DNA from 4 places in the Pantoea phytostimulans genome. Region 3 is predicted to be linked to each of the others. Evidence: predicted binding sites of a transcription regulator. Region 3 holds the regulator's gene; each other region holds the start of a gene.
What was found. Region 3 encodes PurR, which represses purine synthesis genes. Its sites were predicted from a motif close to CANGCAAACGTTTGCNTG; they were not measured.
Positions count from the first base shown of each region.

Region 1: the regulator PurR is predicted to act here: its motif matches at 1,534-1,551, upstream of purE (5-(carboxyamino)imidazole ribonucleotide mutase).
Region 2: the regulator PurR is predicted to act here: its motif matches at 1,738-1,755, upstream of rbsD (D-ribose pyranase).
Region 4: the regulator PurR is predicted to act here: its motif matches at 1,866-1,883, upstream of tusA (sulfurtransferase TusA).

Region 1 is NZ_CP173698.1:185,559-188,671, reverse strand. Features, by position in the region: gene cysS (cysteine--tRNA ligase) at 1-75, opposite strand, end outside; gene ppiB (peptidylprolyl isomerase B) at 293-787, shown strand; gene lpxH (UDP-2,3-diacylglucosamine diphosphatase) at 787-1,503, shown strand; gene purE (5-(carboxyamino)imidazole ribonucleotide mutase) at 1,636-2,145, shown strand; gene purK (5-(carboxyamino)imidazole ribonucleotide synthase) at 2,142-3,113, shown strand, end outside.
Region 2 is NZ_CP173698.1:3,063,628-3,066,740, forward strand. Features, by position in the region: gene rbsA (ribose ABC transporter ATP-binding protein RbsA) at 1-1,298, opposite strand, end outside; gene rbsD (D-ribose pyranase) at 1,306-1,725, opposite strand; gene ACF2G4_RS14350 (YgiW/YdeI family stress tolerance OB fold protein) at 1,908-2,303, opposite strand; gene qseB (quorum sensing response regulator transcription factor QseB) at 2,467-3,113, shown strand, end outside.
Region 3 is NZ_CP173698.1:902,087-905,199, forward strand. Features, by position in the region: gene punC (purine nucleoside transporter PunC) at 1-114, opposite strand, end outside; gene punR (DNA-binding transcriptional activator PunR) at 222-1,127, shown strand; gene purR (HTH-type transcriptional repressor PurR) at 1,124-2,149, opposite strand; gene ACF2G4_RS04340 (YnhF family membrane protein) at 2,427-2,519, shown strand; gene ACF2G4_RS04345 (C40 family peptidase) at 2,563-3,113, opposite strand, start outside.
Region 4 is NZ_CP173698.1:2,800,264-2,803,376, forward strand. Features, by position in the region: gene ACF2G4_RS13140 (zinc/cadmium/mercury/lead-transporting ATPase) at 1-1,531, shown strand, start outside; gene tusA (sulfurtransferase TusA) at 1,557-1,808, opposite strand; gene ACF2G4_RS13150 (7-cyano-7-deazaguanine/7-aminomethyl-7-deazaguanine transporter) at 2,012-2,677, shown strand; gene ACF2G4_RS13155 (DcrB family lipoprotein) at 2,918-3,113, shown strand, end outside.

The sequences.
Region 1 (3,113 bases), 720 kb from region 3:
CATACCGATTTTACCGGCATGGATGGGTTTGAATTCCTCTTTCTGTCGACTCAGGGTGTTATAGATCTTAAGCATTGAACGTTTCCGTATTAACGTGTGCGGTTGGCACTTATTTTGGGTATTTAGACATTGTGCCGTATTTTTAACGCTCGTGCGATGCAAAGCAAGCCAACTGCGCCGCCCTGCTGACGCGTCATTGCAAATTATGATATAAGAACCGTCGAGAAAAATGGGCACGCCATTCTATGATGCGGCCTGAGTGACTGACGACAACCTTTACAGGACAACAAAAATGGTAACTTTCCAGACGAACCATGGCGATATCGTGATCAAAACCTTCGATGACAAAGCGCCGGCAACCGTACAGAACTTTCTGGATTATTGCCGTGAAGGTTTCTACGACAACACCATTTTCCATCGCGTAATTAACGGTTTCATGGTTCAGGGCGGCGGTTTTGAGCCGGGCATGAAGCAGAAAGCGACGAAAGAAGAGATTCGTAACGAAGCCAACAACGGCCTGAAGAACACCCGCGGTACTCTGGCGATGGCGCGTACTTCTGCTCCACACTCCGCGACTGCCCAGTTCTTCATTAACGTCGCTGACAACGACTTCCTGAACTTCCGTGACGAAAGCCTGCAAGGCTGGGGTTACTGCGTGTTCGCTGAAGTGGTTGAAGGCATGGACGTGGTTGAGAAAATCAAAGCGGTAGCAACGGGCCGCAGCGGCATGCACCAGGATGTGCCAAAAGATGACGTTGTCATCCAGAAAGTGACCGTTAGCGAGTAATGTCGCGCACGTTATTTATTGCAGATTTACATCTGTGCCAGGAAGAACCGGCGATTACCGCCGGTTTTCTGCATTTTTTACAGCGCGAAGCGCCGCATTGCGACGCGTTGTATATCCTTGGCGATCTGTTTGAAGCCTGGATTGGCGATGACGACCCCAATCCGCTGCATCAAAAAATCGCGAATGCACTGCGCGCCCTACCCGTACCGGTTTACTTTATTCATGGTAACCGCGATTTCCTGATTGGCCGACGCTTTGCGCGCGACAGCGGCATGACGCTACTCCCAGAAGAGCAGGTTCTTGAACTGTACGGTCATCGATTACTGATCATGCATGGCGATACATTATGTACTGACGATCAAGGCTATCAACGCTTTCGCGCTAAGGTGCATCAACGCTGGATTCAAACGCTGTTTCTCGCGCTGCCACTGTTTATTCGTAAACGCATCGCAACGCGCATGCGTGCCGACAGCAAGCAAGCTAATCAGCATAAGTCGTTGACCATCATGGATGTTAATCAGCAGGCTGTTGAAGCCGCGATGCAACGCCAGCAGGTACGTCTGCTGATTCATGGACATACACATCGCCCCGCTATTCACTCTCTGACGCTGCAAGGCAAAGCTGCTGAGCGTGCCGTTTTAGGCGCATGGCATAGCGAAGGTTCAATGATCCAATTGGACGCCAGCGGTATTCAACTGATCGAATTCAACTTTTAAAAATCGGGCTGAATTGGCCCGTTTTAGCCCGACGCAACCGTTTTCCTTGCTCTCTTCTCATGCTATTCTCTGTGCCCTTCAAAACCTGTCCGCCCGGCCAGGTCTGTTTGTTTATTCACAGGAGTTGACCGCATGTCATCCAACGCCGCCCCGGCTCGCATTGCTATTGTTATGGGTTCCAAAAGTGACTGGGCCACCATGCAGTTCGCTGAGGAAATTCTGACCAGCCTGGACGTGCCCTTCCATGTTGAAGTGGTTTCAGCGCACCGCACGCCGGATAAATTGTTTAGCTTTGCCGAAACGGCTGCTGAAAATGGCTATCAGGTGATTATCGCGGGTGCAGGTGGCGCGGCACATCTGCCTGGCATGCTGGCGGCTAAAACCTTGCTGCCCGTGTTGGGTGTTCCAGTGCAGAGTGCAGCACTCAGCGGTGTCGACAGCCTCTACTCCATTGTGCAGATGCCACGCGGCATTCCTGTTGGCACCTTAGCCATCGGCAAAGCGGGTGCTGCCAATGCGGCGCTGCTGGCGGCACAGATTCTGGCGATTCATGACGCGGCGCTGGCTTCCCGCCTCGCCATCTGGCGTCAAACGCAAACTGACGACGTGCTGAATAACCCGGACCCGCGGGTGGAAGCATGAAGCCGGTTTGTGTTTTAGGAAATGGTCAACTGGGCCGTATGCTGCGCCAGGCGGGTGAACCGCTGGGCATTGCCGTTTATCCTGTGGGTTTGGACGCTGATCCCGATGCGCTGCCGATTGCTGAAAGCGTGATTACCGCCGAGATTGAACGCTGGCCTGAAACGGCATTGACGCGCGAACTGGCGAGTCATCCGGCTTTCGTGAATCGCGATATCTTTCCTCGCTTGGCCGATCGCCTTACGCAGAAGCAGCTGCTTGACCAGCTCAATCTTGCTACCGCACCCTGGCAGTTGCTGGCCAATAAACAAGAATGGCCAGCGGTGTTTACAGCATTGGGTGAACTGGCCATCGTGAAGCGCCGTACGGGCGGTTACGATGGTCGTGGTCAATGGCGTTTGCGCGCCAATGAAACGGACTCGTTGCCAGACGAATGCTACGGCGAATGTATTGTTGAGCAAGGCATCAACTTTTTAGGTGAGGTGTCACTGGTCGGCGCACGCGGTCAGGATGGCAACACTGTGTTCTATCCGTTGACTCATAATCTCCATCAGGATGGCATTCTCCGCACCAGCGTGGCTTTTCCGCAGGCAGACAGCGCTCAGCAGCAGCAGGCTGAAGCGATGCTCAGCGCCATCATGCATGAACTGAACTATGTTGGTGTGATGGCGATGGAGTGTTTTGTCACACCAAAAGGTTTACTGATCAACGAACTGGCTCCACGCGTGCACAACAGTGGCCACTGGACGCAAAATGGCGCTTCAATTAGCCAGTTCGAACTGCATCTGCGGGCGATATTGGGTCTGGCGCTGCCAAAACCGGTGGTGATTGCCCCTTCGGTGATGGTGAACTTGATTGGTACCGCCGTGAATCTCAACTGGCTGCAGCAGCCGCTGGTACACCTGCATTGGTACGACAAAGAAGTGCGTGCGGGTCGTAAAGTTGGCCATCTGAATTTGACCGACAACGAT
Region 2 (3,113 bases), 1.8 Mb from region 3:
TCTTTTTTTGCGCCAACATCAACACCGCGCGTTGGTTCATCAAGGATCAGCACATGGGGCCGCGTCATCAAACCACGCGCAATCGCCACTTTTTGCTGATTACCGCCAGAAAGCAGGCCAATCGGCTGCTCCATCGACGGGGTTTTGACGTTAAACAGACGAATAAAATCGCCTACCGCAAGTTGCTCTTCAGCATGTTTCAGGCTGCCACCGCCGCGGCTGAAATAACGCAGCGCGGTTAAAGACATGTTCTCTTTTACTGACATACCCAGCACTAAACCGTCACGTTTACGATCTTCCGATATATAAACGATGCCGTTTGCCAACCCATCCTGCGGTGAACGCGTGACGACCTCGCGTCCATCCAATAACACGTTGCCTTCACTACGCGGCAATGCCCCGTACAGCACTTTCATTAATTCGGTTCGACCCGCGCCCATCAAACCGGAGACGCCAAGGATTTCGCCTTTACGCAGCGTGAAGCTGACGCCGTTTACCCCTGGTCCGCTAAGGTTTTCTACTTTTAAACGCACGTCGCCTAGCGCTTGATCGAGGCGAGGATATTGATCTTCCAGTTTGCGTCCGACCATCATCTCGATCAGGCTCTCTTCGGTAAGATCACTTACCGCACGCTCGGCAATAAACTGGCCATCGCGGAACACGGTGACGTCATCGCATATCTCGAAAATTTCTTTCATACGATGCGAGATATAAACAATGCCGCAGCCCTGCGCTTTTAATTCGTTAATCACGTTAAACAGCGATAACGTTTCGGTGTCGGTGAGCGCATCAGTCGGCTCATCCATGATAATGACCTGCGACTCAAAGCTGATGACTTTGGCGATCTCCACCATTTGTTGATCGCCGATCGACAAATCGCCCACCAGCTTGTGGCTGTTAAAACGCAGGTTAAGCCGATTCAGTAAGGCATCCGCTTCGGCATGCATACGTTTCCAGTCGATGCGACCAAAGCGGTTGACGAATTCGCGGCCGAGGAAAATATTCTCCGCCACGCTAAGTTGAGGAATCAGGTTAAGTTCCTGATGAATGATACCGATGCCCGCTTCCTGGGAAGCTTTTGGTCCGCTAAAGGTGGTTTCTTTCCCCAGCCACTTTAGCGATCCCGCATCACGGCTGTAGATGCCGGTCAGCACTTTCATCATGGTAGATTTGCCCGCGCCGTTTTCTCCCACCAGCGCCATAACGCGTCCGGGGTAAACAGCCAGCGAAGCACTTTTCAACGCTTTCACGCCAGGGAACGATTTTTCAATCCCGATGAGTTGCAGTAACGGTTGCATAGCGGCCTCAGAAGGTCACACCGGCGCTCAGGATGACATTCGCATACGGAGAACACTCTCCGCTGCGAATGACCGCCTGACTACGCTGAGTATGTTGTTTGAACTGTTCATGGCTGGTGTAACGTACCGCGATGGTATTCCCCTGGTGCTGTTGCAAGGCTTCGAGCACAGCGAGCAGCGCGCTGTGGAGCTGCGGATTGTGCAGCTTAATCTCTTCCGCAATCAGGGCACTTTCTACCTGCATCTCCAGCGTGACAGCATTGACCACCTGCATAAAATCGGGCGTGCCCGGCGTAAGCGCCAAGTCAATACGTTGTGGCCCGGCCGGAATCGGCAAGCCTGCATCGGCAATGGTGAGCGTATCCGTATGACCCAAGCGGGCAATCACATGAGAGAGTTCAGCGTTTAACAAGCGACCTTTTTTCATCTATTCACTCCACAGCGAAACGTTTCGCTGGCTGCAGTGTATGAAATGTATAAAGCAACTCAATCGGCAAATGAAAGAAGTGTGATCGCTATCGAAACGTTTCGCTTCAGCGGGAGAGAATTTGTCTTAGGGGATAGGAGAAAGGAAAGAATGGACCGCCGCAGCGGTCCTGAAAGCAGGATTTAAGGCAGTTTCTTCACTTGCTTAACGTCCAGCTCAATGCTGTTGAAATCTTTGTCTAGCTCACCCGTCAACTCAACGCGGTCTTTCGGCGAAATGGTCTGTCCATTCCAGCGCTTGTGATCAATTTCGACTTTCATGGTGCCGGTTTGATCACGGAACTGATAATCCTCGTCACCAATCTGCTTTTCCAACTGACCACGTACAGTGATCCAGCTGTCATCTTTCATCTCTTCAGCCTGTTTTACGGTGACAACGCTGGTGTTGTCCGCATTAAACCCACCTTGTTTAACCTGGGCAGCAGGCGCATTAGGATCGACAAATCCACCTTGCTGAGCAGCAAAAACCGGCGCAGAGGCCAACATAACAACAGCTAACAGTGCGGCTTGCTTTTTCATCATTCCACCTCTTGTCCATGAATGTATTTCGTTTTGATGCATACAGTTAAGCACAAGGTTCTTAACAGGATCTTAAGGATAAAAAATAGCCGAAATAGAGTGAAAGCTGCTGTACAAGCTTGGCTGTGCTTCGTATAAAGCCCTTTCTATCGGGGGAGAATCGATGCGCATTTTATTAATCGAAGACGATCGCTTAATTGGCGATGGCATCAAAGCGGGACTGAGCAAATTAGGATTCAGCGTTGACTGGTTTGTCTCCGGCGAAGCAGGATTTCAGGCATTAGCCGCCGCACCCTGGGATGCGGTCATTCTCGACCTTTCTCTGCCGGAACGTGACGGACTGGATATTTTGCGTCAATGGCGCCAGCAGGGCCACGATGTGCCGGTGCTGATTCTCACCGCGCGCGACGCGCTGGATCAGCGAGTCGAAGGTTTACAGCTCGGTGCAGATGATTACCTTTGCAAACCTTTTGCCCTAACTGAGGTGGCAGCACGTTTACAGGCATTGATTCGTCGTCGTCATGGTCAGGTTCAACCCGAACTGCGCCACGGCAATGTGGTGCTCTCGCCCGGAAATCACAGCGTGATGATGGACGGCGAAGCGATTGAACTAAAAAGCCGTGAGCTGGCACTGCTCGAATTATTTATGCTTAATCCCAGTCGCGTCCTGACGCGCAGCCAGCTAGAAGAGAAGCTCTATAACTGGGATGACGACGTTTCCAGCAATGCGATAGAAGTCCACATTCATCATCTGCGCAAAAAATTGGGCAGCCGTTTCATTCGCACCGTTCACGGCGTGGGTTATACGCT
Region 3 (3,113 bases):
CGTATTAAACGTTTGTTGCATGGCGCCGAACGCGGGGAGATACATGTCTGTTGCTAAAAAGCCCAGCATACTGAGCAGCGCAAGGTAAGGGATAAAGCTCTTATTCGATAACATCTTTTTCTCATTTTTGCAGAATGAACGCGGCAGAGTGTAAAAGGTGCGTTTAAACCTGTGAAACGTTAATATTTGCCATTGGCTGTTAAAAATTTTGAAGGCAGATTATGTGGTCAGAATATGCATTAGAAGTTGTGGATGCGGTAGCGCGCGGTGGAAGTTTTAGCGCAGCCGCACAGGAACTACACCGCGTTCCTTCTGCCATCAGCTATACGGTACGGCAGCTTGAAACCTGGTTGGCGGTTCCGCTATTTGAACGTCATCATCGCGAAGTGGTTTTAACCCCCGCAGGCGAACATTTTGTCCGCGAAGGACGCACTGTTATCAAAAAAATGCTGGCAACCCGACGTCAATGTCAACAACTGGCAAATGGCTGGCGCGGGCAGTTAAGCATCGCGGTAGACTGCATTGTTAAACCAGAACGAACGCGGCAGTTAGTGAAAGACTTTTATCGTCATTTTCCCGACATGGAATTAATCATCAGTTACGAAGTGTTTAATGGTGTGTGGGATGCCTTAGCAGACGGGCGAGTTGACGTCGCGATTGGGGCAACCCAGGCTATTCCTGTGGGCGGACGCTTCGCCTTTAAAGATATGGGCGCGCTCAACTGGCGCTGCGTAGTGATGCGTGAGCATCCTTTAACACAGGCAGAGGCATTAGATGATGACACTTTGCGCAGTTGGCCGTCGTTGGTATTAGAAGATACATCACGGGCGCTGCCGCGTCGTATGACCTGGACGCTGGACAATCAGCGACGTTTGGTCGTGCCGGAATGGCAAACAGGGTTGGATTGTGTTTTGGCGGGGTTATGCGTTGCCATGGTGCCGGGGCATCTGGCTCGCCCGTTACTCGATTCAGGTGAACTGGTTGAGCTCACGTTACCGGAAAGTTTTCCAGAAAGTCCTTGCTGCGTAAGCTGGGCGGAAGATCGCGCATCACCGGCGCTGGGTTGGTTGCTCAGCTATCTAGGTGATGCGCAAACACTTAATCAGGAATGGTTAAGTGAGGATTAACGGCGGTAATCGCGGAAAGGGCCATAACCGACTGAGCGACGCTCAATCAGTGTGGGATGAACCTCAATGGTCTGAGACTCTTCGCGTTTACTGGTAATACGATCCAACAACATATCCAACGCTTTTTCCCCCAACTCCGCTTTTGGCTGATGCACGGTAGTTAATGCGGGTGCGAAATAGCGTGCGTTGCGCACGTTGTCATAACCGATCACGGAAATATCTTGTGGGACGCGTAATCCCATTTCATCTGCGGCACAAATGGCACCCATCGCCATGATGTCACCACCACAAAAAACGGCAGTCGGTCTTTGTTTCTGCGAGAGGATTTGCTGCATCGCCTGATAACCTGACTCAGGCTCGAAGTCACCTTGTACGATCCACTCTGCGCGAGGCTGGATATTGGCTTCTTCCATGGCCTTCAGGAAACCTGCGTGACGTCCGCCACCCGTGTTGCGTTCCATTTGGCCCGGAATTGCGCCAATGTCGCGGTGTCCACGTTCGATTAAATAGCGCCCGGCAAGATAACCGCCGTGGAAGGCGTTATCGAGCACGGTGTCGGTAAAATCGCCACGCGATTCACCCCAATCCATGACCACCATGGGAATATTGCGATTTTCTTCCAGCATCTTCAGCAGATCGTCTGGATATTCGGAGCACATCACCAATAAGCCATCAACGCGTTTCTGCGCCATCATGGACAGGTAAGCGCGCTGTTTTTGCAAATCGTTATGCGCATTACCTAAAATCAGGGTGTAGCCTTTGTCAAAACAGTGATTTTCCACAGCCTCAATGATTTCAGCAAAGTAGGGCGCTTCGCTGGAGGTGGCGAGCAATCCCAGCGTTTTGGTGTGATTTACCTTCAGGCTTCGCGCCACTGCGCTCGGCGAATAATGCAGCTCCTGAATGGCTTGCCAGACCGCATTACGCGTTTCCTCTGCCACGAAACGCGTTTTATTAATGACGTGAGAGACGGTCGTTGTAGAAACTCCCGCGCGTTTCGCCACATCTTTGATTGTTGCCATGAAAAAGAGACTCCCGAGCTTATCTTAACTAGTTGATAAGCATGATGTTAAACGTTTGCGTCAACGTAGGGTTTTGCCCGCAAATATACTGCTTTTTTGCCGGTAATATGGCGTCTGTGCGGAAAAAAAAGCCAAAGGAAGACAGCGAACGGAACCGACGTTGCGCGCGTTGCGCAACAAAGGCGGGATTCTAACAAGGCTGAACGGATAAAACGAGATTTTTACTGGGCCTTATGGGAAAATGCTTTACCCACACAAACTGTGAGGCCAAGGAGAGATGATGAGTACCGAGATGAAACTGGCATTGATGACCACTGGCGGGGCATTATTGATGATCGTCGCTTTTAGCTTTACCGCTATTTTGCATTAATAAAAAAAGCCGGTTTAACCGGCTTTTTTTATGCTTAATGATTCTATCGTATGGTTTTCGGCGTCATCATTCGTCGGGCACCAATATAATGACGCTGCCAGTAATCTTCGCCTAATGCGCTGATCTGAATATCTTTGCCGGTGCGCGGCGATTGAATAAACTTCCCATCGCCTAAATAAACGCCGACGTGATCGGCGGTGCCGCGTCCATTGATGCGAAAGAATACTAAATCACCTTTCTCAAGCAATTCTCGCTTGATCGGCGCAGCATCACGCAGGTGATACATCTCATTGGCGGTACGGGGGATTTTAAACTTCAACAAATCTTTGTAGGCATACCATACAAGACCGCTGCAATCGAACCCGGTATGTGGAGAAGTACCGCCCCACTGATAAGGTTTGCCCAACTGGCCCATGAGTTTTGCCATCGCTGTCTCGCGCGCTTTTTGATAGCGCTGACGATGGGCCTTACTCATCTTAATCGTACCGAGCTCATTGGTTTCGGCTGCGATAACTTTTGATGAACGCTGGCGACCGTAATGTTTACTTGAGGATTTAAGCGTAATTTTTTTAGCGGAGGTATTATGTGCAACTA
Region 4 (3,113 bases), 1.9 Mb from region 3:
CGTCACTAGCCTGATGGCGCTGCGCCCAGAATTCGCCATGCGTATTCAAGGCAGCACGCGCTCACAGATTGCACTGGATGCGTTGCAACCCGGCGATGTGATTGAAGTTGCTGCGGGCAGGCGTTTACCGGTCGATGCGCGTTTGTTAAGCGGTAGCGCCAGCTTTGATGAAAGCGCATTAACCGGAGAATCATTGCCGGTCTCGCACGAAAGCGGCGAAAAAATTATGGCGGGTGCCATCAGCGTAGATCGGCTGGTGACACTGGAAGTCACGTCGAAACCCGGCGAAAGTGCCATTGACCGCATTCTGCAACTGATCGAAGAAGCCGAAAGCCATCGCGCGCCCGTGGAGCGTTTTATCGACTCTTTCAGCCGCATTTATACGCCCGCCATTATGTTGTTATCGCTACTGGTGATGGTGCTGCCGCCGCTGCTGGGCTACGGCGACTGGCAACCCTGGATTTATAAAGGGCTTACGTTATTACTGATTGGCTGTCCTTGCGCGCTGGTGATCTCAACGCCCGCCGCCATTACTTCCGGGTTAGCCGCTGCCGCTCGTCAGGGCGCGTTGATCAAAGGTGGCGCAGCGCTGGAACGGCTGAGTTCGCTACACATGCTGGCGTTTGATAAAACCGGTACGCTGACCGCCGGGAAACCGCAGGTTACGCGCATCTTACCGTTTATCGGGATCAGCGAAGCACAGCTGTTAACACTCAGCGCCGCCGTGGAGCAAGGTTCCACGCATCCGCTGGCGACAGCGATTATTGCGGCTGCACAGGCACGTGATCTGCAGATTCCGCAGGCCAACTCACAACAGGCACTCGCGGGAAGTGGTATCGCCGCACAGGTCGCAGGCCAACGAATAGAATTACTTGCCCCGGCACGCGTGACGACACTGACGCCAGCGCAGCAGACGTTGATTGCCGAGCAGGAGGCGCACGGTCAGACGCTGGTGATTGTGCTGCGTGATGGCGAAGCGTTGGGTGCATTGGCGTTGCAGGATCAGCTGCGTAGCGATGCGATAGCAGCAATAGCCGCGTTGAAAAAACTCGGCATTAAGAGCCTGATGTTAACCGGTGACAATCCGCGTGCCGCAGCGAGCATTGCTCAGCAGCTTGGCATCGATTACCGCGCCAGCCTGCTGCCCGCCGATAAAGTCGAGGCGGTTCGTCAGCTCAGTCAATACTCTTCATTGGCGATGGTCGGCGATGGCATCAACGATGCGCCTGCCATGAAAGCCGCAACGTTAGGCATCGCCATGGGCAGCGGCACAGACGTCGCACTGGAGGCTGCCGACGCCGCATTAACCCGTAACCAACTAACGAATCTGGCACCCATGATTGCATTAGCCCGCCGAACACGCAGCATCATCCGCCAAAACATCGCGCTGGCGCTGGGGCTGAAAGCGCTGTTTCTGGTGACAACGCTGATGGGATTAACCGGATTATGGCTGGCGGTTTTAGCCGATTCTGGCGCTACCGCGCTGGTCACGGCAAACGCCTTGCGGCTTCTGCATTCACGAACGCGGTAAAATCGACGGCGGTCATCTGCCGCCGTTAACCTTCCAACCCTTTTTGCAGCAGAAACTGGTAAGGCAAGGTTTCCGTCTGCTGGGCTAAAAGCCGATGTTCCATAAAGCGGCAGAAGCCTGGAATATCACGTGTCGCCGCCGGATCATCGGCAATGATCAGCAGCGTTTCTCCATCCTGCAAGTTGCGGACGGTTTTACGCACCATCATTACCGGCTCAGGACAGCGCAGGCCGCGCGCATCGAGCTGGTGGTCGGCAGAAGTAAAAGCATCGCTCATAATGGACTCAGTTTTGATGTGGGTCGGCTATTCTAGCGCGTCAATAAACCGACGCAAGACGATAACGATTGCGTTAAAATTAGCCATTGCATAAATAGCACAACGCGGTAAGATGCCGCCGCTTTTTCATCCGTTTAATCGCAGGATATTGCTGGCAATCTTCTGCAATGGGTTCCCTCACCCCAACACTAAAAAGGCTTATTATGATCGCATTCTCATCGCGTCAGCGCATGCACGCGCTGTTTTGGTTGTCGTTGTTTCATTTGTTGGTGATCACCTCCAGCAATTATCTGGTGCAATTGCCGGTTTCCATTTTTGGCTTTCACACCACATGGGGCGCTTTCAGCTTCCCATTTATCTTTCTTGCTACCGATCTCACCGTGCGCATTTTTGGCGCGGCGCTGGCACGCCGCATTATTTTGGCGGTGATGATCCCTGCGCTGTTTATCTCTTACGCTGTTTCTAGCCTCTACTATCAAGGCGAATGGCAAGGCTGGCATGCGCTGGAAGAGGTAAATCTTTTCGTCGCCCGCATCGCCTGCGCCAGCTTTATGGCTTACGCGCTGGGCCAAATCCTTGATGTGCATGTGTTTAATCGCCTGCGTCGCTTGCCACAGTGGTGGATTGCGCCCGGCTGCGCGATGTTCCTCGGTAATATCAGCGACACGCTAGCCTTCTTTTCTATCGCCTTCTATCAAAGTCCCGATCCGTTTATGGCGCAGCATTGGGTTGAGATCGCTTTAGTGGATTACACTTTTAAAGTGTTGATCTGCATGGTGTTCTTCCTGCCCGCTTACGGTGTCCTGTTGAATGCCACATTAAAACGCCTGGCCGAGCACGCCAACAGTGCACACGTTAATTTCGGCTAAACGGAAATAGAGCTTTTTGCCACGACAGGCTAAGATTTCCTGACAATCATCGGGTTGCGTTTGCAACCTGATTACTGTTGTATACCCGTCATACTTCAAGCTGCAGGTGCGTTGGCAGCGCGCGTTCACCCAGTCACTTACCCGAGTAAGCTCTCTGGGATTCACACGCTTGCCGCCTTCCTGCAACGCGAAGGGTGTAAGGTATATAAACGGCTGTCTGGAAAGATAAAAGGGATTCTGATGCGTAACCTAGTGAAATATGCGGGAATGGGTTTACTGGTTTTAGGCTTAGCCGCCTGTGACCAGAAAAAAGACGAAGCGGCGAACGACAACGGTGTGAGCGCCAGCCAATCCAGTCAAAACGTCACGCTGATGGATGGCAAGCTGAGCTTCTCGCTGCCGCCAGGCATGTCTGATAAGAGCGGCAAACTGGGCA